4 regions of the Phyllobacterium sp. 22229 genome follow, and region 4 is predicted to be linked to each of the others. Evidence: predicted binding sites of a transcription regulator. Region 4 holds the regulator's gene; each other region holds the start of a gene.
What was found. The regulator LexA, encoded in region 4, represses DNA repair genes until DNA is damaged. The targets are predictions, from matches to a motif close to TGTTCNNNNTGTGTTCNG.
Positions count from the first base shown of each region.

Region 1 (7,784 bases), on a different contig from region 4:
CGAGGATAGGGGGAAAGCGGCGCAAATCAAAGTGATTTGTGCGCCGCATCCATCGCGCAGATCATTCCAGCCTTTCTCGGCCCTGCGGGCGATAAATTTGGCTTCGCGGCGAATGCCCCTTGTCAAACTGACGCAGGGAGGGAATTCTGTTCGGGAAGCCAAGCTGAATGAATTCAGCATCTCAATGACAAGGAGACGTCCATGACCCAATCCATCGTTATCGCCAGTGCAGCGCGAACCCCCGTGGGTTCGTTCAACGGTGCTTTTGCCAACGTCCCGGCCCATGAACTCGGCGCTGCGGTGATCAAGGAAGTGCTGAGCCGCGCCGGTGTCGATGGTGCCGATGTCGATGAAGTGATCATGGGCCAGGTGCTCGGCGCTGGTGAAGGGCAGAACCCGGCCCGCCAGGCGGCCATGGAGGCTGGCATTCCGCAGGAGGCGACGGCCTGGGGGCTCAACCAGCTCTGCGGTTCCGGCCTGCGCGCCGTGGCGCTCGGCATGCAGCAGATCGCGACCGGCGATGCCGACATCATCGTGGCGGGCGGACAGGAGTCCATGTCGATGGCGCCGCATTGCGCGCACCTGCGCGGCGGCGTGAAGATGGGCGATTTCAAGATGATCGATACGATGATCAAGGATGGCCTGACCGACGCTTTCCATGGCTACCACATGGGCAATACGGCCGAGAACATCGCCCGCAAGTGGCAGTTCACCCGCGAAGACCAGGACAAGTTCGCCCTTGGCTCCCAGAACAAGGCGGAAGCCGCGCAGAAGGCGGGCAAGTTCAAGGATGAAATCGTGCCGTTCACGGTCAAGACCCGCAAGGGCGACGTGGTCGTTGCCGATGACGAGTATATCCGCCATGGCGCGACGCTTGACTCTCTTACCAAGTTGAAGCCCGCTTTCGACAAGGAAGGCACCGTTACCGCAGGCAATGCCTCGGGCCTCAATGACGGCGCGGCGGCCGTGGTGCTCATGAGCGAAGACGAGGCCAAGCGCCGCAACGTCAAGCCCTTGGCGCGCATCGTCTCCTGGGCAACGGCCGGTGTCGACCCTGCCATCATGGGGACAGGTCCAATCCCCGCCTCGCGCAAGGCATTGGAAAAAGCTGGATGGAAGGTGGAGGACCTTGATCTGGTCGAAGCCAACGAAGCCTTCGCGGCGCAGGCGCTTTCCGTCAACAAGGATCTCGGGCTCAATCCCGATATCGTCAATGTCAATGGCGGTGCCATTGCCATCGGTCATCCGATCGGCGCTTCCGGTGCCCGGGTGCTCAACACGCTGCTTTATGAATTGAAGCGCCGCAACGGCACGAAAGGCCTTGCCACGCTGTGCATTGGCGGCGGCATGGGCATTGCGCTGTGCGTTGAGCGCGTCAAGGACTGATCTTGCAAGAATGAACACGGGTCCGGCGTTTGCCGGACCCGTGCTCTGGCAGCACTAAATTTCCAGGCTGCTGCCACGTCTCTTTTTCAACAACACTAACTTTGATCCAACATGAATTAGGGAGGGGAAATATGACCAAAACGGCAATCGTCACGGGTGGAACACGGGGTATCGGCGCAGCCATTTCCGTGGCCCTGAAAGCGGCGGGGTACAAGGTCGCGGCAAATTACGCCGGCAATGACGACGCGGCGAAGAAATTCACGGAAAAAACCGGCATTGCCACCTACAAGTGGGATGTTTCCAACTATGAAGAATGCGCTGCCGGTATTGCCAGGATCGAGGCTGATCACGGCCCCGTCGCCGTACTGGTCAACAATGCGGGCATCACCCGCGACGCCATGTTTCACAAGATGACCCCAGGTCAATGGGGCGAAGTGATCAACACCAATCTGACCGGCCTGTTCAACATGACCCATCCGGTATGGACGGGCATGCGCGACCGCAAATTCGGCCGCGTCATCAATATTTCCTCGATCAACGGGCAAAAGGGCCAGGCCGGACAAGCCAACTATTCCGCGGCCAAGGCCGGGGATATCGGCTTTACCAAGGCATTGGCGCAGGAAGGCGCGCGTGCGGGGATTACGGTCAATGCCATCTGCCCCGGTTATATCGGAACGGAAATGGTGCGGGCCATCGATGAGAAGGTGCTCAACGAGCGCATCATTCCGCAAATCCCGGTCGGACGTCTGGGGGAGCCGGAGGAAATCGCGCGCTGCGTCGTGTTCCTCGCATCGGATGATGCCGGTTTCATCACCGGTTCGACGCTGACCGCCAATGGCGGGCAATATTTCAGCTGATCGGAAGCAAATCAGACGCCGCCGCGGGCCGGAAACGGTCGGCGGCGTTTTGTTTTGTGCGGCAGCGATTCCCGATACTCGCGGCCAAAGGTTAACGGCATTTCCTGAATCTTGTCCTATTTCCTTCCCGTGCGTTCGGTGATTGGTGCGACTCCCGCGCCTTCAGCACAAGATGTAGCCGTGAACAAAACGGGAAAGAATGCAAAGCGCTGATTCGTCGCTGATTCGTTCTTCCTTTGATCGAAGTGTTAATGGAACGGGACGCGCGGAGCCCGGATTCCTTAACTAACTATAAGGAAATATTACGATTTCCTTAACCGGGCAAAAAACCGGTTGACGCCGGAATGTCGGTTTTCGCGCCAGCAAGCCAAAGGTTAATGCGGATGAACGGATTCAATGAAATCCTGCCCTTGACGATTCAGCATCTTGTGCGACTCATACCCCGCAAAGCTAGATGTGGCCGTGAACAAAGCAGGAATCTGGTCCTATAGCTGATTCGTCGCTGATTCGTTCTGCTCGCGTTCTATTTCTTAATGGAACACTCCGTGAATCGGTTCGCAATTGTTTATCTTGAGGTCGCCGCATACTTTCTGTCTGATACCGATAGTGCTATCGGATAGAGCATGCCCGGCATGCCTTGCTGGTTCTGGTAAGGCCGTCGTGCCGGTGTTGGATATTTTTGATGAACCTTATGCCTACTCCCGAACTTCCCTTGATCCTGAGCGGCCGTGACGTCACCGCCGTTCTGGGGCCGACGAATACGGGGAAGACTCATCTCGCCATTGAACGGATGCTGGCGCACCAGACCGGCATGATCGGCCTGCCGCTGCGCCTGCTGGCGCGCGAAGTCTATAACCGCGTTGCCGAACGGGTGGGGCTTGCCAATGTCGCGCTGATCACGGGCGAAGAAAAGATATCGCCGCCTGGCGCACGCTATGCGGTCTGCACCGTCGAAGCGATGCCGCGCCAGACCGACATGGATTTCGTCGCCATCGATGAGGTCCAGCTCGCCAATGATCTGGAGCGCGGCCATATCTTCACCGACCGCATCCTGCACTTGCGGGGCCGTCAGGAAACATTGCTGCTGGGTGCGGCCACCATGCGCGGCATATTGGAGAAGCTGCTGCGCGGCATTTCGGTCGTCACGCGTCCGCGCCTGTCCAACCTGACCTATGCCGGCTCGAAGAAGATCACGCGCCTGCCGCCGCGCACCGCAATCGTCGCCTTCGCTGCCGAGGAGGTCTATTCCATCGCCGAACTGATCCGCCGCCAGAATGGCGGCGCCGCCGTGGTCATGGGTGCCCTGAGCCCGCGCACCCGCAATGCCCAGGTGGATCTCTATCAGTCGGGCGATGTGGATTATCTCGTCGCCACCGACGCCATCGGCATGGGGCTCAACCTTGATGTTGATCACGTGGCCTTCGCCCAGGACCGCAAGTTTGACGGCTATCAGTTCCGAGACCTGTCGCCGGGCGAAATCGGCCAGATTGCCGGGCGGGCCGGGCGGCACCTGCGTGACGGTACATTTGGTGTCACCGGGCAGATATCGGGCTTTTCCGAGGAACTGGTGCAGCGGGTGGAATCGCATGCCTTCGATTCCGTCAAGATTTTGCAATGGCGCACCGCCCGGTTCGATTTCTCCAGCCTTGACGCGTTGAAGCGGTCGATCGACACGCCCGCGCCGGTGGAGGGATTGACCCGGGCACTGCCCGCGGTGGATCAGCAGGCACTCGACTATCTGTCGAAAGACCCGGATATCGCGCCGCTGGCCAATACGCCGGAACGGGTGGCGCTGCTGTGGGATGCCTGTGCCTTGCCGGACTACCGCAAAATTGCGCCGGCGCAGCATGCGGATATTATTGCATCGATCTATACAGATCTCGTCGAACATGGTCATGTTAACGAAACGTACATGGGCGAACAGGTGCACCGGGCTGATACGACCGACGGCGATATCGATGCTTTGTCGCGGCGGATTGCCCAGATCAGAACTTGGACTTTTGTGTCGCATCGGCCGGGATGGCTGGCAGATCAGGCACATTGGCAAGAAAAGACGCGTGAAATTGAGGACAGATTATCAGATGCACTGCATGAACGGTTGACGAAACGCTTCGTAGACCGCAGGACAAGCGTGCTTATGAGGCGCCTGAGAGAGAATACAATGCTAGAAGCCGAAATTAGCCCTGCCGGGGACGTTGTTGTCGAAGGGCACCATGTTGGACGTTTGGATGGATTCCGTTTCACTACGGACAGCCAGATCGATGGAACCGATGCAAAAGCCGTGAAGGCTGCCGCACAAAAAGCCTTGGCGACAGAGTTCGACAATCGCGCCGAGCGTTTTGCCGCTTCCGCGAATGGCGACTTCGCCCTGGGATCGGACGGGACGCTGCGCTGGATTGGCGCTCCGGTCGCCTCGGTCGTCTCGGGCGAGCAGCCGCTGAAGCCCCGCGCGGTGCTTCTGGCCGACGAGCAGCTGACGGGACCGGCGCGCGACAAGGTCGCCGCGCGGGTTGACCGCTTCCTCGCCCATCATGTGGATACGGTGCTCAAGCCGCTGGTCGATCTTGCCAATGCCGATGCGCTGGTCGGCATCACCCGCGGACTGGCGTTCCAGCTGGTCGAAAATTTCGGCGTGCTGCAGCGCCGGGATGTGGCGGAAGATGTGCGCGGCCTCGATCAGGATTCGCGCGCTGCCCTGCGCCGCCTCGGTGTGCGCTTTGGCGCCTATCACGTCTTCCTGCCCGCATTGCTCAAACCGGCGCCTGCGGGTCTGCTGACGCTGCTGTGGGCGCTCAAGGAAGATGCCAGGGATCGCCCCGGCTATGGCGACGTCGTGCAGGTGCTGTCCGCAGGCCGCACATCGGTTGTCACCGATCCCGCTTTCGATCCGGCCTTCTATCGCCTCGGCGGCTACCGGCTGCTCGGTCGCCGGGCCGTGCGCATCGATATTCTCGAGCGTCTGGCCGATCTCATCCGTCCGGCGCTGGCCTGGAAGCCGGGAAGCGGAACGCGGCCTGACGGTGCCTATGACGGCACGCGTTTCGTCGTCACGCCGGCGATGATGTCCATTCTCGGCGCCACTGCCGATGACATGGAAGAAATCCTCAAGAATCTCGGCTACCGCTCGGAAGCAACCGACGCTGCCGTTGTGTCGGCCAAGGTTGCCGAACTCGATGCCGTCGCCCAGGCGCCTGCGCCGCAGGGCACCGCGCCAGAAGGCACCAAATCAGTCCCGGCGGCCGAACCGGTTGGTGATCCGATCGTCAAGCCGGTTGTCGAGGCTGCGGCGCCCGTTGCGGTTGCAGAGGAAGCGCCTGCAGCCGTTGCTGAAACCGCCGCCGCTCCGGCAGCAGAAGACGCACCCAAGCCGGTGCTGCTCTGGCGCCAGGCACCGCGTTTCGAGGGCCGCAACAACAACCGCCGTCCCCAGGGCGGACGCGAGCAGCAGGCCCGCAGCGGCGACAGCCAGGGCGAGGAGCGTCAAAACCGGCAAAGCCGTCCGAACCGCAATGCCGGTCCGCAGGGTGAGCGCGGTGAGCGCAAGGAGTTCCGCGGCAAGGGCGGCAAGCCCGGCGGTGGCGAGCGCTTCCGGCAGGAAGGCGGCAAGCCTTCCGGCAAGCCCCAGCATCACGGCAAGCGTCCGGAGCGGGAAGAACGTCCGGTCAAGATCGACATGGACTCCCCCTTCGCCAAATTGCTGGCGTTGAAGGAACAGATGAAGAAGTGAGGGTCTGACCCCAGATGACGGGAACCGACAGGCAGCGCATCGACAAGTGGCTGTTTTTCGCGCGGGTGGTCAAATCCCGTTCCCTCGCTGCAAAACTGGCATCGGGCGGCAACGTCCGGGTCAACAAGGACAAGATCGACCAGCCATCACACGGGGTCAAACCCGGTGATGTGCTGACGATCACGCTGGACCGGCGCATTCTCATTTACAAAGTCCTGTCCGGCGGTACCCGGCGCGGACCCGCCGAGGAGGCGCGCGCGCTGTACGAGGACATTTCTCCGCCGCCGCCGCCAAAGGATGCCGTGAGCCGCCTTGACATGCTGCCCAGGCGCGACGCGGGCAGCGGCCGGCCCACGAAGCGCGAGCGGCGGGATGTCGACCGGCTGATGAAGGGCCGGCCTGACGGCTCCGAAGATTAGTTTGCGATGAAAAACATGGAAATATCGAAATTATCTCCAAAATGGTCGGCCGGGCTAAAATATTATTTCCGGAATGCCTATATTGGGAGATGATGGTTGCTTGTCGGCGGACCATCGCGATGCGATGAATGGCACGCTGCGGACTTGGACAATGGCTCGGTCCTGATGTGATGAAGACAATCCCTTTGCACGTCGAGATTTTCCGGGCCGCGTTCTGGTGCCGCAGTCCGTTTTCCCCTCTTGTCAGGCCGGTGCCAAATCGTTACCTCAACCGCTGACACGCTGACTATGGTGTCTTCAGGAGCCAGTAAATGACATATGTTGTGACCGACAATTGCATCCGCTGCAAATATATGGATTGCGTTGAGGTCTGTCCGGTCGATTGTTTTTACGAAGGTGAGAACATGCTCGTCATCCATCCGGATGAGTGCATCGATTGCGGCGTGTGCGAACCCGAATGCCCTGCGGAGGCCATCAAGCCGGATACCGAGCCGGGTCTTGACAGCTGGCTGCAGCTGAACTCGGAATATGCGGAAAAATGGCCGAATATTTCGGCGAAGAAAGATGCGCCCAGCGATGCCAAGGAAATGGACGGCGTCACCGGTAAGCTCGAGAAGTACTTCTCACCGGAACCGGGCGAAGGCGACTAAACTTATTCGCGTGCCACAAGACTGATTTGCCCTGAAAATCAAGTCTTGCAATGCGTTTAGTTTGCGCTTGTGCAGCAAAAGTTGATTCTGATCACTTTTCGTGTTATGGTGCCGCGATATGTTGATCATTGGACGTCAATTTCGTGGCGCTAAAGCATAAATCACCAATCGGCTAGATTTTTTCCGGACTTAACAGTTCAGGTTGAGGTTCTTTGATTGTGACCCGTCCTGCTGTTTGGTCCGGATTGCTTTGCGTGAAAATATTGACGGCCGACAAACCGGGTTCCGGTTTCCAGTGATTGGTTTAACCGGTGCGTTTTGCCGGGCGCAGCAGGGAGTAATGAAGCGCATGACAGCAGTTCCGCAGAAGAAGACCGCCCAGCGTATCGGATTCAAGACGGGTGAGTTTATTGTATATCCGGCTCACGGCGTAGGCCAGATCGTCAATATCGAAGAGCAGGAAGTTGCGGGCCACAAGCTCGAGCTTTTCGTGATTGACTTTCAGAAGGACAAGATGCGCTTGAAGGTACCGGTTGCCAAGGCAACCGCCATTGGTATGCGCAAACTCTCAGAAACAGATTATGTCGACCGTGCCCTGAAGGTTGTTCAGGGACGTGCCCGCATCAAGCGCACCATGTGGTCCCGCCGGGCGCAGGAATATGATGCAAAGATCAATTCCGGCGATCTGATTTCCATTTCGGAAGTTGTCCGCGATCTTTTCCGTGCCGACAATCAGCCTGAGCAG
Region 1 is NZ_JBQEPA010000005.1:182,579-190,362, forward strand. Features, by position in the region: gene ACTJJ7_RS08090 (acetyl-CoA C-acetyltransferase) at 202-1,386, shown strand; gene phbB (acetoacetyl-CoA reductase) at 1,518-2,243, shown strand; gene ACTJJ7_RS08100 (helicase-related protein) at 2,926-5,970, shown strand; gene ACTJJ7_RS08105 (RNA-binding S4 domain-containing protein) at 5,985-6,389, shown strand; gene fdxA (ferredoxin FdxA) at 6,701-7,039, shown strand; gene ACTJJ7_RS08115 (CarD family transcriptional regulator) at 7,380-7,784, shown strand, end outside.
Region 1: the regulator LexA is predicted to act here: its motif matches at 2,752-2,769, upstream of ACTJJ7_RS08100 (helicase-related protein).

Region 2 (7,784 bases), on a different contig from region 4:
ACATTCAATATCCGTTTCAACGACACATGGACCGATGAGACGCTGATGGCGGAAATCCATAACCGTCTCGACAAGGCATCCGGGCGGCGCAAACTGCGGCCAGGCCGGAAAACGCCTGTTAATTACGAGCTTGTCTGGCGCGACCGGCCGAGCCATGTCTTTCTCACCCATGATGAAAAGCTTATCGGCACGCTGACCGCTTCGGTTGAGGCCGTGACCGGCAAGCGGCCGCAGCTGTCCACCTCGGGTGGTACATCCGATGCGCGCTTTATCAAGGATTACTGCCCGGTGGTCGAGTTCGGGCTCGTCGGGCAGACCATGCACATGGTGGATGAGCGTGTGGCGGTCGCCGACCTGGAAACGTTGACACAAATTTACGAGCGGTTCATTGCCGACTTTTTTGCCTGAGCGACCATGCTGAATTTTGAAGACATCCAGCGTTATTTCTGGGGCTCATGGCGGATCATGAACGGCCATGCCGACGGTCTGGAATTCTTCGATCTGTCCGAAGACGGCTTCTGGCAATCATTCCATGCGATCACGGTATCGCTGCCGCCTTTGATATTGAGCTGGATTGTTTTTGCCAATGATGTGGTGGCCTTCCGGCCTGAAACGGGAACCCGGCTTTCCCTGATCGGCCGGATCGCCTTTGTCGATTTGACCGCATGGGTCCTGCCATTGGCGGTGCTGCTTTTCGTGGCCCCGCGCATTGGCCTGCGCAGCCGCTTCAGTGTCTATGTGATCACCAGCAACTGGGGCTCCGCATTGGTGAACTGGCTGGTTGTGCCTGCCACGCTGATTCATATTTTCATGCCGACGCGGCCGCAGTTCTCGCTGGGTGTCGACCTCGTGCTCAACGCCGCCGCGCTCGTTTTGACCTATCGATTGACGCATGTGGCGTTGAAGAAAACCTATGCCTATACGACGGCCTTCTTCGCCATTCTGGTTACCGGATATATTATTCTGGTGGTCGTTCTTCAGAGCGTGCTGGGAATTGCCATGCCGGAGCCGATCACACTCGGGTAATCCACACCGACGAGGTAGAGGCCATAGGGCGGCGCGACAGGACCGCAGGCCTTGCGGTCCCGGGCGGCAAGCGCATCGCTGACATCGTCGGCCGTCCAGCGGCCGCAACCCACTTCGTTCAACGTTCCCGCAAATGACCTGATCTGGTTGTGCAGGAACGAGCGCGCGGATGCCCTGATCTCGATGATTTCCCCGTTGCGTATAACGCTGAGGTGATCGAGCGATTTGACCGGGCTTTTTGCCTGGCACTGGGTGGCGCGAAAGGTGGTGAAATCGTGGGTTCCGACCAGCCGTTGTGCCGCCTCGTGCATTGCCTGTGCATCAAGCGGTTTCTTCACCCACCATGCGCGGAATGCTTCCAGTGGCGCGGGTGGACGGCGATTGATGATGCGGTAGAGATAATGCCGGCCCGTGGCGGAAAAACGCGCATCGAAATTCTCGCTCATCCGCTCGACATTGATGATCCCAACGGTTTCTCCGGCCACGACCAGATGGGCGTTGAGCGCCTCGCGCACCTTGGCGCTGCTCCAGTCCTTGGTCAGATCCACATGGGCAATCTGGGCAATCGCATGCACGCCCGAATCGGTGCGGCCCGCGGCGCCAAGGGAGATGGTTTCGCCGCAGAACTTGAAGATGGCCTGCTCGATGGCTGCCTGAACGGTATGGCCGTTTTCCTGCCGCTGCCAGCCCGCATAGGGGGTGCCGTCATATTCGATGGTGAGCTTGTAGCGCGGCATCAAAGGCCCTCGAACGCTCTGGAGTAGACAAGCGTTCCCGACAGAGGTGCATCGCTGAAAGCCAGCGCCTGCAGATACGCGCCCTGATATTGGCTGGTAAAACCCGATGCCCGCGCATGGGTGTAGCCGAAGCGGCCGTAATAGCCGGGGTCGCCGAGGACAACGGAAAGGGTTTCGCCCATGAGCGCCAGCTGTTCGTGTGCAGCCTTGATCAGTGCGGACCCGATGCCTTTGCCCTGATGGGCGGAGGCGACACTGAGCGGTGCCAGCGCAACCGCGTCAAAGCTGGTTCCATTCTCAACGCGCAGCCTTGAAAACAGGATATGGCCCGCCAGCGCGCCATCGAACTCCGCAACCAGTTCGAGAACGACATCGCCATTGCCGCTGAGTTGCGCGACCAGCTTTGCTTCATCCGGCCCGTCAAAGGCCTCTTCGAGGATAGCTGAGATCAACGCGCGGTCCGCGGGCTGTACGCGACGAATGGCGATGCTGCTCATGGCAGCTTGGCCCCTTGCGCAATCTTGGCGCCACGCTGGAATTCCTGCCCATCCATGGCCTTGCCACCCGCCCGCTGTAGCGCGCGCAGACGCACCGCGCCTTCTCCGCAGGCAATGCGCAGATCGTCGTCGAGCACGGTGCCCGGCACGCCGGCACCGGTTGCAAGCAGCGAGCGCAGCAACTTGACGCGTTCGAGGCCGTCACCGATTTCCATCTCGCACCAGGCGCCGGGAAACGGTGCCAGACCGCGAATGCGGTTATGGATGTCAATGGCTGGCAGGGTCCAGTCAATGCGGGTTTCAACCTTGGTGATCTTCGACGCGTAGGTGACGCCGTCTTCCGGTTGCGGGGTCAGGGTGAGGCTGTCCCGTTCCAGCGCAGCCATGGCGCGCACCATCAGGTCTGCCCCGATCATGCTGAGCTGGTCGTGCAACTCGCCCGCTGTCGTGTCGGGTGTGATCTTGACCTTTTCGGCCATGGCGACCGGGCCCGTATCCAGCCCTTCATCCATTTTCATGATCATCATGCCGGTTTCGCTGTCACCCGCCATGATGGCCCGCTGGATCGGCGCGGCGCCGCGCCAGCGCGGAAGAAGCGAGGCATGGCCGTTGTAGCAGCCAAGGCGCGTGCCTTCGAGAATGGCGGTCGGCAGGATCAGGCCATAGGCCACGACGATGGCAACATCCGCATTGAGGTCACGGAACGCCTGCTGTTCCTCGGGATTGCGCAGGCTTTTGGGCGTGCGCACTTCAATGCCGAATTCCTCGGCATTGCGATGAACGGGGGAGGGAGTTAGCTCCAGTCCGCGCCGCCCGGCAGGACGCGGCGGCTGGCTGTAGACAGCGACGATCTCATGGCCCTGGCCAATGAGCGCGTTGAGAACCGGTACGGAGAATTCCGGGGTTCCCATGAAGACGATGCGCAGGCTCATGGCTTACACCGCCAGCCGACTCGGAACGCGATCCTTGGCAAGCTTCTTGAACTTCTTCATCACCATTTCACGCTTGAGGCGCGAGATGTAGTCGATGAACAGAACGCCGTTGAGGTGGTCAATCTCATGTTGAAGGCAGGTCGCCAGCAAGCCGTCAGCCTCGATCTCGTGCTTCTTGCCTTCGATGTCAAAATAGGCAACGCGCACTTTTGCCGGGCGTTCCACTTCCGCATAGTAATCCGGAATGGACAGGCAGCCCTCTTCATAGACATTGCGCTCGGTGCTGGAAGACAAAATCTCGGGGTTGATGAAAACCTGCGGTGCCTTCGGTTCGTCTTCTTTGGCAAGGTCGATCACCAGCATGCGCAGCGGTTCCGCCACCTGAATGGCGGCCAGGCCGATGCCCGGCGCGTCATACATGGTGTCGAGCATATCGTTGGAGAATTTGCGCAAATCAGCGTCAAAGCGCTCCACGGGTTTGGAAACCTGGCGCAACAGCGGATCGGGAAGAATGACAAGCGGTTTGATAGACATGTGCATCACCTAATATCTCGGCTTTCAACCGTCAATCCGACACAAACGGCATTTGTGCCGGCATGACCATCATTTGTAAAAATGTTCTTGTTTTGATCTCACATTTGCCATCCGAATCGGTTAGTCTGCTTGCCATGGAAACATCACATTCACTCGACCAGCCATTGTTTCAGCTTGGTGCCAGTTCAATATCGGTCGGCACCGCGCTGATGACCGCGGCTGTCATCGTTGCCCTTGCCATCGTCCTGTGCGGGATTGCGCTCTGGCGTTCGGCGCGGATACGGCTGATCGCGGAAGTACAGGCGGAAGACCGTGCGCGCGATGCGGAAGTGCGGATGGCTGAGATCCTGAAGAGCCAGTCCGAGATGCAGGGCCGCATGCAGACCATGGCCGAACTTTTCGGCTCCCGCCAGGCTGAACTCAACCAGTCGATCCGCGAGCGCCTTGACGGAATGACCAGCCGCATCGGCCAGACTATGACCGAACAGACGCAGTCGACTCATGAAAATCTGGCCAAATTGCAGGAGCGGCTGGCGGTCATCGATACCGCACAGAACAATATCCAGTCGCTGGCCGGACAGGTTGTCCAGCTGCAGGCGATCCTCGCCAACAAGCAGACGCGCGGCGCTTTCGGCCAGGCGCGCATGGAAACCATCATTGCCGATGGCCTGCCGCAGGGGGCCTATGAGTTTCAGGCCACGCTCTCCAATGGAAGCCGGCCGGATTGCATCGTTCGCATGCCGAATGGCGCTCCCAATCTGGTCATCGACGCCAAATTTCCGCTGGAAGCGTGGAATGCCATCCGCGAGTCCGAAACGCCGGACACGAAGAAGCTGGCGCTTGCCCAGTTCCGCCGGGATATCGAAATCCATATTCGCGATGTGTCGGAAAAATACCTGATCAATGGCGAAACCCAGGATACGGCGTTTCTCTTTGTGCCGTCGGAATCCATCTTTGCCGAGATTCACGAGAATTTCGAAGGCATTGTGCAGAAGGCCCATCGTTCGCGCATCGTCATCGTTTCGCCATCGCTGCTGATGCTGTCCATTCAGGTCATTCAGGCGGTGCTCAAGGATGTGCGCATGCGCGAGCAGGCGCATCTCATCCAGGGCGAGGTGATCCGCCTGATGGAAGATGTCGGGCGTCTGGATGACCGGGTCCGGCGGCTGCAGACGCATTTCGGTCAGGCCAGCAAGGATATTGACGATATTCTCGTCTCGTCCGGCAAGGTGACAAAGCGCGGCCAGAAGATCGAGGCGCTCGAATTTGTCGATCCGGCGGCCGGCGAACCTGCAAAGGGACCGGATGCCAGCCGTTCGGCAGCATCGGCAACGGGCCAACTGCGCCTGCGCGTGGTGGACGAGGATTAACGGTCATCCCAGCCGTGACGTAACGGGCCGTCACGTAACAAGATTCGAATAGTTCCGGCACTGTTGTGCCGTTGCGGCGGCAAATGTCAGAATCAGACCACTGGTCGTCTGCGCCGTCATGGGATAACCCTGCCACAAACGGCGCAGGGCATCATGGCTGATTCACAGATAGAGAACGCGATTTTCCTCGGTATTGATACGGGCGGCACCTATACGGATGCGGTTCTCTGGTCGGAGGCGCGCGGCGTCATCGCCAAGGCCAAGGCTCTGACCACGCGCCACGATCTGAGTGTCGGCATCTCCGGGGCGGTCGAACGCATTGTCGAAGAGGCTCGCATTGATCCGGGCCATATCCGCCTTGTCTCCATGTCGACCACACTGGCCACCAATGCCCTTGTCGAAGGGCAGGGCGGGCGGATCGCCCTTGTCATGGTCGGGTTCTCGCCAGCCGATCTGGAGAAGGCGGACCTTGGGTCTGCCCTTGGCTCCGATCCCGTTGTCTTCCTGCCGGGTGGCCACGATGTCTATGGCCGTCCGCAGCCCTTCGATGTCTCGGCGCTGCAGGAGGCCTTGCCGCGCCTCAAGGATGAGGTGACGGGCTTTGCCGTCTGCGCCTATTTTGCCGTACGCAACCCCGAACATGAGATTGCCGTTCGCGATCTTGTAAGGGCGCAGACGGGTCTGCCTGTCACATGCAGTCACGAGCTTTCGGCCAAGCTGAACGGTCCGCGCCGTGCCCTGACGACCGTCCTCAACGCCCGGCTCATCGCGATGATTGACCGTCTCGTGGCGGCGACGGAGGGATTTCTCGACCGGCGCGGCATTCATGCGCCGCTCATGGTGGTGCGCGGCGATGGCGCGCTGGTCTCGGCGGCATTTGCGCGGCACCGCCCGATTGAAACGATTCTGTCGGGACCGGCTGCCAGCCTTGTCGGCGCACGCCATATGACGGGCCTCGACAATGCCATCGTGTCCGACATTGGCGGAACAACCACGGACGTTGCTGTTCTCGACAATGGCCGTCCCCGACTCGATCCCAACGGCGCCACCGTCGGCGGTTTCCGCACCATGGTCGAGGCGGTGGCCATGCGCACATTCGGACTGGGGGGCGATTCCGAAGTGTCGCTGGACGACAATGCCATGGCACCGCGCATCATGCTTGGACCAAGGCGCCTGGTACCGCTCTCCCTGCTTGCAGCCAATCACGGCGCAACGGTCATCGATCATCTGGCGCGGCAGGTGAAGACGGCCAATCCTGGACGTCTGGACGGGCGTTTCGTGCTGCGGACCGGCGTGCCCGAACAAATGGCTTCGGGATTGAGCAAGGGCGAAGCCGAGCTTTACGTGCGGATCACCGGTGAACCGCAGCCGCTCGACCGGCTTTTGAATTCCGTTTCCCAGACCGCGACGATCAACCGGCTGGTGGCGCGCGGGCTCGTTCATCTCTCGGGTTTCACGCCGTCCGATGCCTGCCATGTCCTCCACCTGCAGAACAATTGGAACGGCGAGGCGGCGCGCTACGGCGCCATTCTCTATGCCCGGCGCAAGGATGGGGCGGGCCGCCCTTTGTGTGATACGCCGGAAGAGATTTCGCGCCGCACCTATGACGCACTCATCCGCCGCTCGTCGGAAGTGGTGCTGGAAACCGTCTTTGCCGAGGATGGATTGGATGGTCCTGACATGGTGGCCAGCCCACTGACCCAAAGGGCGCTTTCCGGCGAAGGCGGCATTGCCGGCATCAAACTTGATATCGACCGGCCGCTGATCGGCCTGGGTGCTTCCGCTCCCGTCTATTATCCCGCTGTCGGAACCATGCTGGGCGCCCCGAGCATTGTTCCCGTCGACACCGATGTCGCCAATGCGCTGGGAGCTGTCGTCGGACAGGTGCGCGTGTCGGTCGAGGCCTACATCAGCCAGCCCGTTGAAGGGATTTTCCGCGTGGCGGCGGGAGAGGCTGTGAAGGATTTTCAGGAGGAAGAACTGGCGATTGCCTTTGCCGAGGAAACACTGCAGGAGCAGGTTCGCAGTTTTGCGCTGGAAGCCGGTACCGATGAAGCACAGGTAACGATTGCCCGAAACATCAGCGCGGCAACGGTTGAGGATCAGCGAAAATTTATCGAAGCGGTGCTGGTTGCAACCGCCACGGGCAGGCCCCGCATCGCCCACTGATTGATTATTTCCATTATGGCATAAATCATGTTCATTTAGGATGAATTGACGGGGAATGCTTTGGTGTGTTCAAGGATACGCTAACAGAAAATCTGAAGGAGTATGGTATGAGCGAGCGGGTCGAGATCAATGGTCTGAAGGTGGCGAAAGAGCTCTACGACTTCGTGGCACATGAAGCGGTCACCGGAACGCCGGTCAATGCCGATGCCTTCTTCCAGGGACTGGCCGCCATCGTCGATGACCTGTCGCCGAAGAACCGGGCCCTGCTCGCCAAGCGCGATGCATTTCAGGAAAAGCTTGACGCGTTCTATCGCGAAAAGCGCGAGACGGGATACACACCGGAGCAATATGAAGCGTTCCTGCGCGAAATCGGCTATCTGCTGCCCGAGGGCGGAACATTCTCGGTTTCTACCGACAATGTCGATCCGGAAATCGCGGTAACGGCTGGACCGCAGCTGGTTGTGCCTGTCATGAACGCCCGCTACGCGCTCAACGCGGCCAATGCGCGCTGGGGTTCGC
Region 2 is NZ_JBQEPA010000020.1:99,744-107,527, reverse strand. Features, by position in the region: gene dapE (succinyl-diaminopimelate desuccinylase) at 1-408, shown strand, start outside; gene ACTJJ7_RS21905 (hypothetical protein) at 415-1,026, shown strand; gene truA (tRNA pseudouridine(38-40) synthase TruA) at 978-1,763, opposite strand; gene ACTJJ7_RS21895 (GNAT family N-acetyltransferase) at 1,763-2,260, opposite strand; gene fmt (methionyl-tRNA formyltransferase) at 2,257-3,186, opposite strand; gene def (peptide deformylase) at 3,196-3,726, opposite strand; gene ACTJJ7_RS21880 (DNA recombination protein RmuC) at 3,861-5,096, shown strand; gene ACTJJ7_RS21875 (hydantoinase/oxoprolinase N-terminal domain-containing protein) at 5,250-7,265, shown strand; gene ACTJJ7_RS21870 (malate synthase G) at 7,373-7,784, shown strand, end outside.
Region 2: the regulator LexA is predicted to act here: its motif matches at 3,809-3,826, upstream of ACTJJ7_RS21880 (DNA recombination protein RmuC).

Region 3 (7,784 bases), on a different contig from region 4:
ACCTATGGCGGTGGTTGGATTTGATGCCACTTGGAAGTTGAGCGAAAACTGCTATATTGTTCTTGGAGTGAGGGACAGGCTCTCGCCCGCCCCTCTTTCCTGATTATTTGAATTGAACCCGGATTGTCAGCGAGCAACTGGTCCGGGTTCTTTTCAATATCAGGGTGATGCTAAGCGGCAGAAACCACATAGCTCACCTCCAAGTTTGAGAGCAAGGCCTTTGCCAAGGCCGGGAGGCCTATCGTCCCGGTACACCGGCTGGCTCGGTGTTTTCTGCTTCGCTCTCAAAACTTCATGTTTGTTCGCAGCATTATTTATCGTTTGGTTCGTTCTGCGCCGCAAGAAACGCAGGGTTGCGTCGCGGCGTAATTGGCCATGGAAAGCTGTGTTGCGATGATGCTGGAATGCGTCCGAACCTCGGCCTCATCCACAGGATTCGTGGAAGATTCTTGCCCTCAGAGGTGAGACATAAAGTCATATTTACCTAAGGTATTGAAATTTCCCGCGAAAATTACCCTTGAGACTCCTGCTTCTGCGCCTTGACTAGCGCGGATCGTAACAATATGTTGCGCGCGACTTCGAAGCGGGGGTGAAGCCTCGCATTCAGCGTGTAAAGGACATGCCATTGGCCACGGGGAACGAGCCCGATCAGTCAGGTTCTGTCGGTAATACGCCGGATGCCGGAAAGCCGCTGACTTCGGTTGAATTGGAAAATCGCCGCCGCGATCTGGAAGCAAAACTTGCTTCAAAGGGTGTTGGCCGGAAGACCGGTTCGAAAGACGAGGGGACGGGGACCGCCTCCGGTGTCGCGCAGGCCATGAAACTGTCGAGCGAGTTTATCGCCGGCGTTCTGGTTGGTGCGGGGTTGGGCTGGTTAGCTGACCGATTTTTAGGTACTTCACCCTGGGGGCTGATCATTCTGCTCCTCCTGGGGTTTTGTGCCGGAACGCTGAATATCCTGCGCTCTGCAGGACATGTGGCGGAGAACCGCGGATTTGAGCTCGACAAGAGCGATGACCGCGAGAAACCGGAATAAGCCTGCGGGCATGGAACGATATAGACGAGGTTAGCGTGGCCAACGATCCGATCCATCAATTCCAGATTGCACGATGGATTCCCATTGATGTCGGTGGAATTGACCTGTCCTTCACCAATTCGTCCTTCTTCATGGTGGCGACGGTTGCGGTTGCTTCAGCGTTTCTCTACCTCACTTCTTCCAATCGCGGCCTGATCCCGACCCGTCTGCAGTCGGTTTCCGAGATGGCTTATGAGTTCGTGGCTTCGACGCTGCGCGATTCGGCTGGAACCGCTGGGATGAGGTTCTTCCCGTTCGTTTTCTCGCTCTTCATGTTCGTGCTGACAGCCAATGTGCTCGGTCTGTTTCCCTATTTCTACACGGTCACCAGTCAGATCATCGTGACGTTCGCGCTCGCGATCCTCGTTATCGGCACGGTCCTCGTCTATGGTTTCGCCAAGCACGGCTTCAAGTTCCTTGGTGTTTTCGTGCCGTCAGGCGTGCCGGCTGCGTTGCTTCTGCTCGTGGTGCCGATCGAAATCATCTCCTTCCTTTCACGCCCGATCAGCCTTTCAGTTCGTCTTTTCGCCAACATGCTTGCTGGCCACATCACGCTGAAAGTGTTTGCGGGCTTCGTGGTGTCGCTGGGTAGCCTGGGTGCACTCGGCATTGGCGGCGCAATCCTGCCGCTGATCATGACTGTCGCGATTACCGGTCTCGAATTTCTGGTGGCTTTCCTGCAGGCCTACGTCTTCACCGTGCTGGCATGCATGTACCTGAATGACGCAGTGCATCCTGGCGGTCACTAAGAAAAAACTTCGCCGGCGGGCCTCCGCCAAACGCAATCTATCAATAACCTATTCTATCCAAAGGAGTTTAACATGGATCCCGTAGCAGCAAAGTACATCGGTGCAGGTCTCGCTTGTTTTGGTATGGCCGGAACGGCCCTCGGCCTCGGCAACATTTTCGGCAGCTACCTCTCCGGTGCATTGCGCAACCCATCCGCAGCTGATGGCCAGTTCGGCCGTCTGGTATTCGGCTTCGCCGTTACTGAAGCTCTGGGCATCTTCTCGCTGCTCGTTGCTCTTCTGCTTCTGTTCGCTGTTTAATCAGCAGACCATCGATACTGGCTGCGCGGCGCGTGGCCAGTATAAGATTTATAGTCAGTAGATCGGGAAATGCCCGAACCAAGGGGACAGCATATGTTTGTGTCTTCGGCTCAAGCCGCATCCACAACCGCTCAGACCGAGACACCTGCGCATGCCGAAACGGCTGCACCCGGTGCCGCGCCTGATGCTCACGGTACCGCGACCCACTCCGAAACGGGTGTGGCGCACAAAGGTGTTTTCCCGCCCTTTGACTCCAGCCATTTTGCTTCGCAGCTGCTCTGGCTGGCGCTGACATTTGCATTTTTCTACCTGTTCCTGTCGCGCGTGGTTCTGCCCCGCATCGGCGGCATCATCGAGACCCGCCGCGATCGCATCGCGACCGATCTTGATCAGGCTGCCCGCATGAAGCAGGAATCGGACGAGGCGCTTGCTGCCTATGAGCAGGAGCTTGCCGAAGCCAAGCAAAAGGCCGGCGGCATTGCCCAGAAGGCCCGTGACGAATCCAAAGCCAAGGCTGATGCGGAAACCGCTGAAATCTCGGCGGCTCTGGAGAAGAAGCTGGCTGATGCCGAGGCAAGCATTGCCTCCATCAAGGACAAGGCAATGGCTGGCGTCGGTGCCATCGCCGAGGAAACGGCGACTGAAATCGTCAAGAAGATCATCGGTGGAACTGTCGACAAGGCAAGCGTTACCGCCGCGGTCAAAGCTGTTCGCGGCTAAGGAGAACCATGATGGACGCAACATTTTGGGCCCTGGTTGGTCTGGTCATTTTCCTGGCACTGCTGGTTTATCTGAAGGTTCCGGGCGTTGTGGGCAAGTCGCTCGACGGCCGTGCTGATCGCATCCGCGATGAGCTGGAGGAAGCCCGTCGCCTGCGTGAAGAAGCGCAGTCGCTGCTGGCCGAATATCAGCGCAAGCGCAAGGAAGCCGAAAAGGAAGCTGGCGAGATCGTTGCCGCAGCGCAGCGTGAAGCCCATGCTATCATTGAGGAAACCAAGCAGAAGACGGAAGAATATGTTGCGCGCCGCAACAAGCTTGCCGAGCAGAAGATCGCTCAGGCCGAGACAGAGGCGGTCAACGACGTTCGCGCTTCCGCAGTCGACATCGCTGTTGCGGCTGCTGGCCGTATCCTCAAGGACAAGGTCGACGCCAAGACATCGGCTGACCTGTTCAAGTCTTCCTTGAGCGAAGTGAAGACCCGTCTGAACTGATTGAAGGCAAAATGAAATTTGAAAAAGCCGCCGCAAGGCGGCTTTTTCTTTGGGGTGCGTGGCCCGCGCTAAACGTCCCGGTTCTTCAGCGGTGCGAAACTGAAGCGGTGCAGGCCAACCACCGGTCCGTGGGTTTGCATCGCGCTGCGATGAAACGCTGTTCCATAGCCTGCATGGGTCTCAAGCCCATAGACCGGGTAGTGACGGCCGGCCTGTGCCATCATCCGGTCGCGGCTGACCTTGGCGAGAATGGAGGCTGCGGCGATGGAGACCGAGCGCTGGTCGCCCTTGATCACAGCCGTACCGGGGCAGGGAAGGCCGCGTGGCACATCCCGCCCGTCAATGAGTGCATGGCCGGGCAGAATGGACAGGCCGCATGTGGCACGGCGCATGGCCTCCAGCGCGGCTTTCAGAATGTCTGTGGCATCGATCGACGGTGCGGCGACACTGGCAATACCCGACGCCAGCGCGGTCTTCAAAATGATATCGAACAATTCCGCGCGCTTCCTGGCGGTCAGGCGTTTTGAATCGTCAAGACCATCGGGAATCCGCTCGGGATCAAGGATAACCGCCGCAGCGACAACAGGGCCTGCCAGAGGACCCCGGCCCGCTTCGTCGATCCCCACGATATGGGGTATGCCATCGCGCATGAGGCGGCGCTCCGCCGCAAAATCAGGTTTGCCGGTATCGAGAGGAAGAAGCAGAGAATCAGAACGCGATCGAGTCATGTTGCGGCGAGACTCGCATTCGTTCTGATTCTCTGCAAGGCCCCGATGCGGATGGGGTAGGGCATCGGGGCGTCCGTCAGCGGGATGGGGGGCGCCCGACGGATTTTCAGAAACGGGTTATGGCCCGTTAAAACAGCGACAACTGTTCGCTGCCCGCGGTTGGTACGAACAGGTCGGTGCGCAAGCGGCGCCTGGCGAGGTTGATACCGAGCCGCTTGGCGGCGATTTCAAACCGGCGTCCGATCTGCCAGGCATAGGGGCCTTCACCGCGCATGCGCTTGCCCCATTCCGCGTCGTAATCCTTGCCGCCGCGCATGGAGCGCACGAGAGAAAGAACATGGCGGTAGCGATCCGGGTAGTTGCGCAGCAGCCATTCCTTGAAGATGGGGCTGACCTCAAGCGGCAGGCGCAGGAGTACGTAGCCAGCCTCGCGCGCGCCCATGGCATAGACGCTGTCGAGTACGCGCTCGATCTCGTGATCATTGAGACCGGGAATGATGGGGGCCACCAGGGTTCCCGTCGGAATGCCCGCGTCGGAAAGTGCACGCAGTGCTTGCAGCCGCCGTGTCGGGGTTGAGGCCCTTGGTTCCATCGTCCGGGCGAGCTTGCCGTCCAGCGTCGTGACGGAAAGGCAGACCTTGGCAAGACCTTTCTCGGCCATGCGGGCGAGTATATCGATGTCACGCATGATCAGCGCCGACTTGGTGACGATGCCGACCGGATGCTGGTGCTCTTCAAGCACCTGCAGGATATCGCGCATGATGCGCCATTTCCTCTCGATTGGCTGATAGGGGTCCGTATTGGTGCCGATGGCGATGGTCTTGGCGGTATAACCCGGTTTGGACAGTTCGCGGTCGAGCATCCTGGCCGCATCGGGTTTGGCAAACAGTTTCGATTCAAAATCGAGACCGGCGGACAGCCCCATATAGCTGTGGGTGGGGCGGGCGAAGCAATAGATGCAGCCATGCTCGCAACCGCGATAGGGGTTGATGGAGCGGTCGAATCCGACATCCGGCGAGTCATTGCGTGTAATGATCGTGCGCGGCTTCTCGATCTGCACCTCGGTTTTGAAGGCAGGCAAGTCCTCGATTGTCTCCCAGCCATCGTCAAAGACATGGCGCGTTTCCGGCTCGAAGCGCCCGGATGGGTTCATGCCCGCGCCGCGTCCGCGGCGGCGCTCATGATCGATCCGCAGCCCGGCTTCCTCAACGAGCGCATTGGCATGCTGCGCCCGGCCTTGCCCGAAGGCGGCCCTGTCCGCCTGCACCATGATGTTCATTGGCATTCTCCTTGAGACCGGAGCGAGACTGAGTCGCTCATCACCGTCGCAACATGAATGTATTCCTAACAAATTATGAGAACAAAGCAAGAACAATCTGATGAAAAAGGATGATGGAAATTTCAATAATAATACTATAACTGAAATGGATGATTTCCGTCCTGATCGAAACCCGCAATGCCGATGAACCCTTGGCCAGAACGCTCGGCGGACTGGTGGGCGGAGCTGTCGAAGGTGTGTTGAGCGATGTCATCGTCATTGATCAGGGTTCAACCGACCAGACTCACCGTGTGGCCGATGCGGCCGGGTGCATTTTCCTGCAGGACCAGACATTGATCGATGGCCTGCGCCGTGCGCGCAGCGACTGGATTTTGTTTATCGAACCCGGTGCGCGGCTGATTGACGGCTGGATCGAGGCCGTGTCCATCCACGTGGAACGCATGCAGGGGCCAGCCTGCTTCACCCGCTCACATGCCCACCGGCGGCCGTTTTTCACCCGGGTTTTCTCGCCGGGCAATCCGCTGGCCGACGGGCTGCTGATTTCAAAGCGTCAGGCGATGGCTTTGTCGGCTCCGGGCAAGAGCGCCGTGGACCTGGCGCGCGGTCTCGCCATGAAACGCCTGCGGGCAGAGATTATTCCCGGCGCGGTGAAGTAGCTGTCAGCCCCGTTTCAGATGTTCGTCCAGCCGCGGCATGATCTCGACGAAATTGCAGGGCATATGGCGGTAGTCGAGCTGAAACTGGAGAATATTATCCCAGGCATCCCTGCAGGCGCCCGGTGAGCCCGGCAGCACGAAAACAAACGTGGCATTGACTACACCGCCGGTTGCCCTGGACTGAATGGTCGACGTGCCGATCTTGTCATAGGAAATGCGGTGGAACACCTCGGAAAAGCCGTCCATGCGCTTTTCAAAGATCGGCTCGAGGGCTTCCGGCGTTACGTCACGGCCGGTAAAGCCCGTACCGCCTGTGGTGATGACCACATCCACATCGGGGCTGCTTGACCAGGCAAGCACCTTGTCGCGTATCGCTTGGCGGTCATCGGTCACGATGGCGCGGTCCGCCAGCCGGTGCCCCGCCGCCACGATGCGGTCAGCCAGCGTTGTGCCGGATTTATCGTCATCGAGCGTGCGCGTATCGGAAACGGTCAGCACGGCGATCCCGACGGGTACAAAGGGGCGTGTCTCGTCAATGCGGGCCAAGATCAGTTCCCTTCCATAGTGCTACTGGTGGCGACGACAAACCATGCAGGCTGGCTTTGGCGTAACCGTCTTGCCGCTGCGTCAGCCGCCGCGTCGTCGCTGTAGAGTGCAAAGCAGGTGCCGCCCGAGCCGGACATGCGCGCGAGCAGCGGATTGGTGTCGATCAACGCCTGCATGCTGCCATTGATCGACGGCGCAAGCTTTTGCGTGGCTGCGAAAAGATGGTTGTCCGTCTGCCGGAGATAGGCGCAGACCTCCGTAAGGCTTGTCAGGGTAGGCAGGGCAGGCAGCGGAGGATTATCGCGGCGGGTCAGCGCGGAAAAGACCTGGGGCGTCGACACCGTGACGCCATTGTTGACGAGAACCATGGGCAAGCGCGGAAAGGCTGCGATGCGCTCGATCTTTTCGCCGATGCCGCGCGCGATCAGCGCCTCGCCATGCAGGCACATCGGCACATCGGCGCCCAGCGGCAGGCCAAGCGCGGCCAATTCCGTCAGGCTGGCATCGATATCCCACAGCGCACCCAGCGCACGCAGGGCCGCAGCGGCATCACTGGAACCGCCGCCGATGCCGGACGCGACGGGGAGATGTTTTTCCAGATGGATGGCGACGGGCGTTGCCCGTCCGCCATGCTGGCGGCGCAGGGCGTCCCGTGCCCGCAGCACCAGGTTTGTATCGTCGGCGGGAAGACCGGCACCATAGGGGCCGGACAGGGTAAAGGAATCGGCCGCCGCTTTCGTCACGCTCAGCCGGTCGCCGAAACGGGCAAACACGACGAGACTGTCAAGCAGATGGTAGCCGTCGTCACGCCTGCCCGTCACGTGCAATGCAAGATTGATCTTGGCCGGGGCGGTCAGGCTGACTGTGTGGTCGGGACTGGCAAGCATGGACACTCAGTCTTTGCGCAGGCGGTATTCACCGGTTTCGGGGTCCTGAACCAGTGTTCCCTGCGCCCGATTCTGTGCCTCTTTTTCGGCTTCGCGGACGCGCTGCGAGACGCGCTGTGCTTCCTTCTTGAATGAACGATAGCCATAATAGGCGGCGGCGCCGACAAGAGCAAAAAAGATCAATTGTGGCATCGTCTGTAACCCTCAACTACCGATATCATTCCTGTCCGCATTCATAGCATGGAGTTCCGGCCTTGCCAAAAAATCCTGCGCCGGTTTACAGGCCGAACCGCGACCAGAGCGTCCGTTCCTCGGCGGCGTCCACGAGCCCATTGGCCAGACCGCTGCCAAGG
Region 3 is NZ_JBQEPA010000003.1:229,889-237,672, reverse strand. Features, by position in the region: gene ACTJJ7_RS05145 (cell wall hydrolase) at 1-24, shown strand, start outside; gene ACTJJ7_RS05140 (AtpZ/AtpI family protein) at 626-1,036, shown strand; gene ACTJJ7_RS05135 (F0F1 ATP synthase subunit A) at 1,072-1,824, shown strand; gene ACTJJ7_RS05130 (F0F1 ATP synthase subunit C) at 1,897-2,124, shown strand; gene ACTJJ7_RS05125 (F0F1 ATP synthase subunit B) at 2,218-2,844, shown strand; gene ACTJJ7_RS05120 (F0F1 ATP synthase subunit B) at 2,856-3,335, shown strand; gene ACTJJ7_RS05115 (ribonuclease HII) at 3,404-4,063, opposite strand; gene ACTJJ7_RS05110 (PA0069 family radical SAM protein) at 4,191-5,342, opposite strand; gene ACTJJ7_RS05105 (glycosyl transferase family 2) at 5,492-5,998, shown strand; gene moaB (molybdenum cofactor biosynthesis protein B) at 6,002-6,544, opposite strand; gene ACTJJ7_RS05095 (4-(cytidine 5'-diphospho)-2-C-methyl-D-erythritol kinase) at 6,547-7,437, opposite strand; gene ACTJJ7_RS05090 (hypothetical protein) at 7,438-7,623, opposite strand; gene ACTJJ7_RS05085 (S49 family peptidase) at 7,709-7,784, opposite strand, start outside.
Region 3: the regulator LexA is predicted to act here: its motif matches at 5,420-5,437, upstream of ACTJJ7_RS05105 (glycosyl transferase family 2).

Region 4 (7,784 bases):
CACGGATGATGTGGGTGACGCCCATGTCATGGTCATCGACGACAACCGCGTGCATGTAGGTCGGATTGCCGTCGGAACGCAGGATGATGAAATCATCGAGATCCTTGTTGGGAAAGCGCACATCGCCCTGCACGAGGTCGCGCACGAGCGTTTCGCCGTCCTGCGGTGCCTTGATGCGGATAACCGGCTTGAGGCCCGCAGGGGCTTCCTTCGGATCACGATCGCGCCAGCGGCCGTCATAGCGCGGCGGGCGGCCCTCGGCGCGCGCCTTTTCGCGCATTTCCTCAAGCTCTGCCGGTGAGGCATAGCAATAATAGGCCTTGCCCTTGGCAACGAGTTCCTCGGCAACCTCCCGGTGACGGGGCGCGCGCTCATACTGCGACACCGCATCGCCATCCCAATCAAGGCCCAGCCACTTCAGGCCATCGAGAATGGCCGTGACAGCCGCTTCCGAGGAGCGTTCGCGATCCGTGTCTTCGATGCGCAGCAGCATCTTCCCGCCGGTGTGCTTGGCATAGAGCCAGTTGAACAGGGCCGTGCGAGCACCGCCAATATGGAGGTATCCGGTCGGGGAGGGTGCAAAACGGGTAACAACAGGTGACGACATAAGGACTCCAACAGACGTCTCGGCCATTAGCCTAACATCCAATCGATTTGATCTGGCGTTGATGTAGCATAGGAGCGCTGTCGTGCAAGGGCATAGGCAGAATTGGAGGCAAATGCAGGGGCCGGCCACCAGTACACAAACGAGTGAACGGCAGTTTTTTGATCGTCCGGCGGACGATGAGCCGGGTATTGCGACTCAAATGCCGCGGGATAATGCTGTTGGCGCACCACGCGTGAGTCTGTCGGCAAGGCTGCGTTGGCGTATTGGGTTGGGGCGTGATCTGCTTCCGGCAATCTCCCAGGCATTCTGGCAGGACCATGATCGCGGCAGCCTTTTCCTGTTTGTTCCGGTTTTTGCCGGCAGCGGCGCCATCGTCTATTTCTGCCTGCCGTCGGAACCGCGGCTGAGCGCCATCCTCTTCGGATTGACCGCCCTTGCCGGGTTCCGGCTCCTGGCGCATGAACGGCATCTGGCGGGGATGTGCCTTTCAGCTGCCCTGCTGGTTGTGGCGGGCATGCTCTGCGCCAAGCTGGAAACACTGCGTCTGGATACGCCGATGCTCGGTTCTGCCGTCACCACGCGGCTGACCGGCCGCATCGCCGCGATCAACCGTGCCGGGCGGGGCGGCTGGCGCGTGACGATGGATGTGATAGCCACGGAACGCCCGCTACTGCGCTATGCCCCGACAAGGCTGGTTGTCTCGGCCCGCGCCCTGCCTGCGGATGCTGCCATAGGCGGCGGTTTGCGCGGACTGGTGCATCTGCGCCCGCCATCCGGGCCGGTGCGATCGGGCAATTACGACTTTGCCTTCCACAATTACTACAGGGGCATCGGCGGCAGCGGCTTCTTTCTCGGCAGGCCCGAAGCGGTTGCCCTGCCGGAACCAGCTGATTTGACGACCAGAACATTGCTCATGGTTGCCACAATGCGCCAGACACTGACCGATCGCATTGCCGGTCATATGCCCGGCGAAACCGGAGCCATTGCCGCGTCGCTGATCACCGGCCAGCGCGATGGCATCAGCGACGCCACCAACAACGCCATGCGGCTGAGCGGCCTGTCGCACATCCTCTCCATCTCGGGATTGCACATGGCGCTCGTCGCCGGAATCGTTATCGGCTCGCTGCGTGCCGGCATGGCCTTTTTCCCGGACTTCGCCGCGCGCTATCCGATCAAGAAGTTTTCGGCCTGCGCGGCGTTGCTGGCGTCGGCGTTCTATCTGCTGCTCTCTGGTATGGACGTGGCGGCCCAGCGCAGCTTTGTCATGCTCGGCGTGATGCTTGTCGCCATGACGGCGGATCGTGCCGCCTTGTCTTTGCGCAATGTCGCTCTGGCTGCTCTGGTGACCATCGCCATCGCGCCGCATGAGGTGATGGGGCCAAGCTTCCAGATGTCCTACTCGGCCACCGCCGCACTGATCGCATTTTACGGCTGGTGGTCGCCGCGCAGGACCGCCCGGAATGCCCGGAGTGCATCCCGCAGCGGCCTCTTGCTGCAATTGCCCGGCAGGATCGGCGACCATGTCAGTGATATCGCCCTCACATCTCTGGTCGCCGGGTCGGCCAGCGCGATCTTTGCCGCCTACCATTTCAACAATACCGCGCCGCTTGGACTGATCGGCAACGCATTTGCCTTGCCCGCGGTCTCGGTTCTGGTCATGCCCTTCGCCGTACTGGCGCTGCTGCTGATGCCGTTCGATCTGGATTTTCTGGCATTTTCCGTCATGGAACGCGGCATCGACCTCGTGGTCTTCATTGCCCATCACGTGGCGGCACTCTCGCCCTCGGGCAATCCCGGTCCGATGCCGCAGCCGAGCCTGATCCTGATGAGCGTGGGGCTTGTGATCCTCATTCTCCCGTCATCATGGCTGCGCCTGTGCAGCCTGCCGCTGTTTGCTGCCGCCGCCCTGATCATGGCACGCGCAGCGCTGCCGGATATCGTCCTGTCGGAGGATGGCCGGCTGGCCGGTGCGCGCAATGGCACGGCGTTGATGATCAATCGCCCGCTGGGCGGTGCCTTCACCCTCGACAACTGGCGGCAGGGCTATGGGCTGGATCAGATCGTCAAACCGGCAGGAAGCGGCAAAGTAGCAGTGGAGGGCGCGTTCGAATGCGCCGGAAAGCTCTGTATCACGCGTGAACCGGGCGGCCTCATCATTGCCTATACGGATGATCCCGCGCAACGGGATGCGGCCTGCAACGCGGGCAATATTGTCGTGCTGGGCTTTGCCGGTGTCGAAGCCGCTTGCCCCGTGCCCGGCCCGATGGTGATCACGCGCCGCGATCTGGCGTTGAACGGCGCCGCCGAAATCCGGTTTGGCCCGGCTGCGCAAGGGCAGGGCGACCTGACGGATGTATCGAAAGCCACAGAAGCATTGGAGCAAAGGCTGTTGTCCGCCCGTCTGACCTTCGCGATAGGTCCGCCCAACCGGCCATGGAACAGCTATCGCATCCATTCCAATGCGGCGCGCAACCGGCCGGAGCGTTCACACAAGGCCCATGCGGCCAAAGGCGTCCCGAACAATGCCGAACGGGACGCGGCGGACGGTCAGTAACGGCGGATCAGGCCGACAAGCTTGCCCTGAACCCGCACGCGGTCCGGTCCGAAGATCCGCGTTTCATAGGCAGGATTGGCCGCTTCCAGGGCAATCGAGGCACCCTTGCGGCGAAACCGCTTGAGGGTGGCTTCCTCGTCATCGACCAGCGCCACGATGATTTCGCCGGGGCTCGCGGTGTCGCCGCGCTTGATGACAACCGTATCGCCGTCAAAAATGCCCGCTTCGATCATCGAGTCACCCTTGACCTCAAGCGCGTAATGCTCGCCGCTGCCGATCATATCAGGCGGCAGGCTGAGCATGTGGGTCTGGTTCTGGATGGCGGAAATCGGCACACCGGCGGCAATCCGGCCCATGACGGGAATGCTGACATTGGCAGGCATGTCCATGTCATTGGAGGCGCGCGGCTGCGGTTTCGGCGGGGCCACATTGCGTCCGAGACTGCCCTCGATGACGCTCGGCTCGAACTTTCTCTGGCTGTTGAGGCCGGGTGCGATGGAGTCCGGCAGGCGCAGGACTTCCAGCGCGCGTGCCCGGTTGGCAAGCCGGCGAATGAAGCCGCGCTCTTCCAGCGCGGTGATCAGCCGGTGAATGCCGGATTTGGAGGCCAGATCCAGCGCATCCTTCATTTCGTCGAAGGATGGCGGAATGCCTGTCTCCTTCAGACGCTCATGAATGAAGAGAAGAAGTTCATGTTGTTTACGCGTGAGCATCGGCGATCCTTTAGCAGGGAATCGGAAAAACAAAACCAGAACAAACACTATCTGTTCCAGCATTGTTCTACAAGTGCTTAATATTCCGTTGCGGCAATGCTGGAAGCTTGGTTACGGGGCATGTGCGGGCAGAAATGCACCCATTCGGGGCATTGTTCCGTCGGTTTCCAATTGGATATCACAGTATCATGACAGCTTTCGTCCGAATCGCCGAGCGCAGACGCTTGACCAGGCGATGTCACCGGCGCGGGGCGACGGGCGGACCGCTCGACTGGCGCAGGATAAGTTCTACGGGCCATATCTCGTGGATGTTCTCGACCGGTTCGCCGTCGAGGACACGCACCAGCAGCTCGGCAATACGCGACCCGGCGGAGCGGATCGACGACCGGGTGGTGGTCATGGCCGGCACCATGTTGCTGGCATTGAGATAGGGAAACACGTCGTCATGGGCGATCACGGAGACTTCCTTGCCCAGTTCGTAGCCCTTTGAGCGGATGGCGCGGAAAATGCCGAGCGCCGTCATCATCGAGCCGGCGAGAATAGCCGTGGGATGCGGCGTATAGGACAAAAGCCGCTGTGCCTCGTGAAAACCGGTCTCGTCGGAAAAACGTTCATGCACGATGAAGCGCGGATCAACGGCAATGCCGCGCTCGACCAGCGCTTCGCGATAACCCATTTCGCGGTGTTCGGAAAACGTATGGCCCTTCAGCCCGTCAATCATCGCGATATGCCGGTGGCCAAGATCGATCAGATGCGATGCCGCCTGCCGGAAGGCGCCGGCATTGTCGATGTCGAGCCAGGCATGCGGGGCGGCGATATTGGTTCGCCCGTGCAGCACGAAGGGAAATTTCGCTTCCGTCAGCATGGCCACGCGCTCGTCCATCAGGGTGGGGCCGGTGATGATGATGCCGTCCACGCGCTTGCTGGAAATCAGCCGCCGGTAAGCCGCAAGCTCGTCATTGTTAATGCTCGGGCTCATCAGCAGGTCCATTTCGTGCTGCGACAGCTGTTCGGCCAGACCGGAGAAGAATTCGCTCGTATGCGGGCCGAAACGTTCGCTGCGGTCGCGCGGCATCAGGATGCCGATGGCGCCGATACGGCCTATGGCAAGGCGGCGGGCATTGGCATTGGCACTATAGCCGTATTTTTGCGCCGCCTGGCTGACGCGCTCACGCGTGGCCTTGTTGACTTCGGGATAGCCGTTCAGGGCGCGACTGACGGTCGTTTGCGAGAGGCCCAGTTGTTCAGCCAGTTCCTTGAGTTTCATGGCACGCAATCCAATACGGTGTATTCAGGCAATGCAGATATGACTCCAAATACTAAACATAACCAGAGCCTAAATTCAAAGCGCTTTGGGTAATTGCTCGCGATATTGTGATCTTTGGTTGGCGAGATGCGGTTTCAGCGGTGCACCAACAGGGAATTCACATGTTGAGATATTTCGCATAATATATTGTAATTTATATGCAATATGTTTGATCAGGACGCCGCCAGCCAAGGCATCCGGCTTATCCCGCCAATTTGCGGCTTGACAGGCCGGAGGGGCTTTGTCATTTTTCATTCAAAGCGCTTTGAATTTTGATGTTTCAAATGATTTCCAAAGCGCTTCAGGAGGAGTTTTTGAGGAGGAGCCAAGCATCGCTGCGATGTGCGGCAGCCGATTCTGTCAGATTTTTGGGAGGAAATCATGAAAGCCAAATCATTCATTGCGACCCTTTTGACCACGACCTTGCTGGCGTCGGGGGCTTTTGCCGCCAATCTGGCGATTGTATCCGGCGACACTGGCAATGGACGCGAATTCCTGCGCAAGCAGCTTGACCAGTTCGAGAAGGAAACCGGCAACAAGGTGTCGATCGTTGCCATGCCTGCCAACAGTTCCGACAATTTCGGCCAGTACCGCCTGTGGCTCGCCGCCGGGAATACGGATATCGACGTCTACCGCACCGACGTGATCTGGGCGCCGCAGCTGGCCGACCAGTTCCTCGACCTGAAGGAAGCCGCCAAGGACGTCATCGACCAGCACATCCCTTCGATCATCGAAAGCCAGACCGTCGGCGGCAAGCTGGTCGCCCTGCCGATGTTCACCGATGCTCCGGCGCTCTATTACCGCAAGGACCTGCTGGAAAAGTACAAGAAGCCGGTGCCGAAAACCTGGGACGAGATGGCGGCAACCGCCAAGGAAATCCAGGACGGCGAACGGGCGGGCGGCAACAAGAGCATTTATGGCTTTGTTTTCCAGGCCAATGCCTATGAGGGCCTGACCTGCAACGCGCTCGAATGGGTAAAATCCTCGGGCGGCGGGCAGATCGTCGAGGCGGACGGCACGATTTCGATCAACAATCCGGAAGCGGCAGCAGCCATCGACCGTGCCAAGGGCTGGGTCGACACCATTTCGCCCAAGGGCGTGCTTGCCTACACCGAGGAAGAGGCGCGCGGCGTCTGGCAGACCGGCAATTCCGTTTTCATGCGCAACTGGCCCTATGCCTATGCGCTGGCCGGGGCCGATGGCAGCGCCATCAAGGGCAAGTTCGATGTGGCGCCTCTGCCGAGCGGCAAGGAAGGCCAAAGCTCCGCCGCAACGCTTGGCGGCTGGAACCTGGCGGTTTCAAAATATTCGAAGGCACCCGAAGAGGCGATCAAGCTTGCGCTGTTCCTCGGCTCGCCCGCACAGCAGAAGGCGCGGGCGATTTCCCAGGCCAGCATGCCGACCATCAAGGCGCTCTATGACGACAAGGACATCGCCGCCGCGCAGCCGCTGATTCCAAACTGGAAACCGGTGTTTGAAAATTCCGTTCCGCGCCCCTCGGCGCCGACGAAGGTGAAATACAATGAAGTGTCCAACATGTTCTGGAGCGCGGTCCACGATACATTATCGGGCAATGGCACCGCTGCCGAAAACCTTGAGCTTCTGGAAGCAAAGCTGACTGAACTCAAGGGAAACAGCTGGTAGGCCCCTGCCAGCAAAGGGCACGGTGCGGATGGCGTTCACAACCTCCCGAACCCCGTTCGCACCGTTTGCCTGACGCTTTCGCTTCATCTGGAACCACACGGGCAGGAATACGAGCATGACGCCTTCCACCGCACGTTCAGAGCTTTTGCGGCAGCGCGCCCGTTCGGCGCAGCTGTTTCTCATTCCGATGATCATCGCGCTGGCCATCGTTGCCGGCTGGCCCTTGCTTCGGACAATCTATTTCTCGTTCACCGATGCCTCGCTGACCAATATGGGCGCGGCCAAATGGGTGGGATTCAAGAACTATCTCTCGTGGATCCAGCTGAAGAGCGGCCGCACGATCTTTTCAGGACTTCTGGTCGATCCGACCTGGTGGAACGCCGTGTGGAACACGGTCCGCTTCAGCATCATCTCCGTGGCGCTGGAAGCCTTTTTCGGCATGATCGTCGCGCTTGTTCTGAATGCCGAGTTCAAGGGCAGGGGCATTGTCCGTGCCGCCATCCTCATTCCCTGGGCGATTCCGACCATCGTGTCCGCCCGCCTGTGGGGCTGGATGCTGAACGACCAGTTCGGCATTCTCAATGATCTTTTCCTGCGCCTCGGTTTCATCAGCCATCCCATCGCCTGGACGGCGAGCGCCGATACGGCGATGACAGCGGTGCTGATCGTCGATGTCTGGAAGACCACGCCGTTCATGGCGCTGCTCATTCTGGCTGGCCTGCAGATGGTGCCGAAAGACATTTATGAAGCCGCGCATATCGACGGCGTGCATCCGATCCGCCAGTTCTTCCGTATCACCCTGCCGCTGATCAAGCCGGCGCTGATGGTTGCCATCATTTTCCGCCTGCTCGATGCCATGCGCATTTTCGACCTGATCTATGTTCTGACTCCCAACAGCTCGCAGACCAAGACCATGTCGGTGCTGGCACGCGAAAATCTCATCGAGTTCGACAAATTCGC
Region 4 is NZ_JBQEPA010000001.1:113,226-121,009, forward strand. Features, by position in the region: gene gltX (glutamate--tRNA ligase) at 1-607, opposite strand, end outside; gene ACTJJ7_RS00520 (ComEC/Rec2 family competence protein) at 876-3,161, shown strand; gene lexA (transcriptional repressor LexA) at 3,155-3,874, opposite strand; gene ACTJJ7_RS00530 (substrate-binding domain-containing protein) at 4,113-5,141, opposite strand; gene ACTJJ7_RS00535 (hypothetical protein) at 5,217-5,435, opposite strand; gene ACTJJ7_RS00540 (ABC transporter substrate-binding protein) at 5,562-6,824, shown strand; gene ACTJJ7_RS00545 (carbohydrate ABC transporter permease) at 6,940-7,784, shown strand, end outside.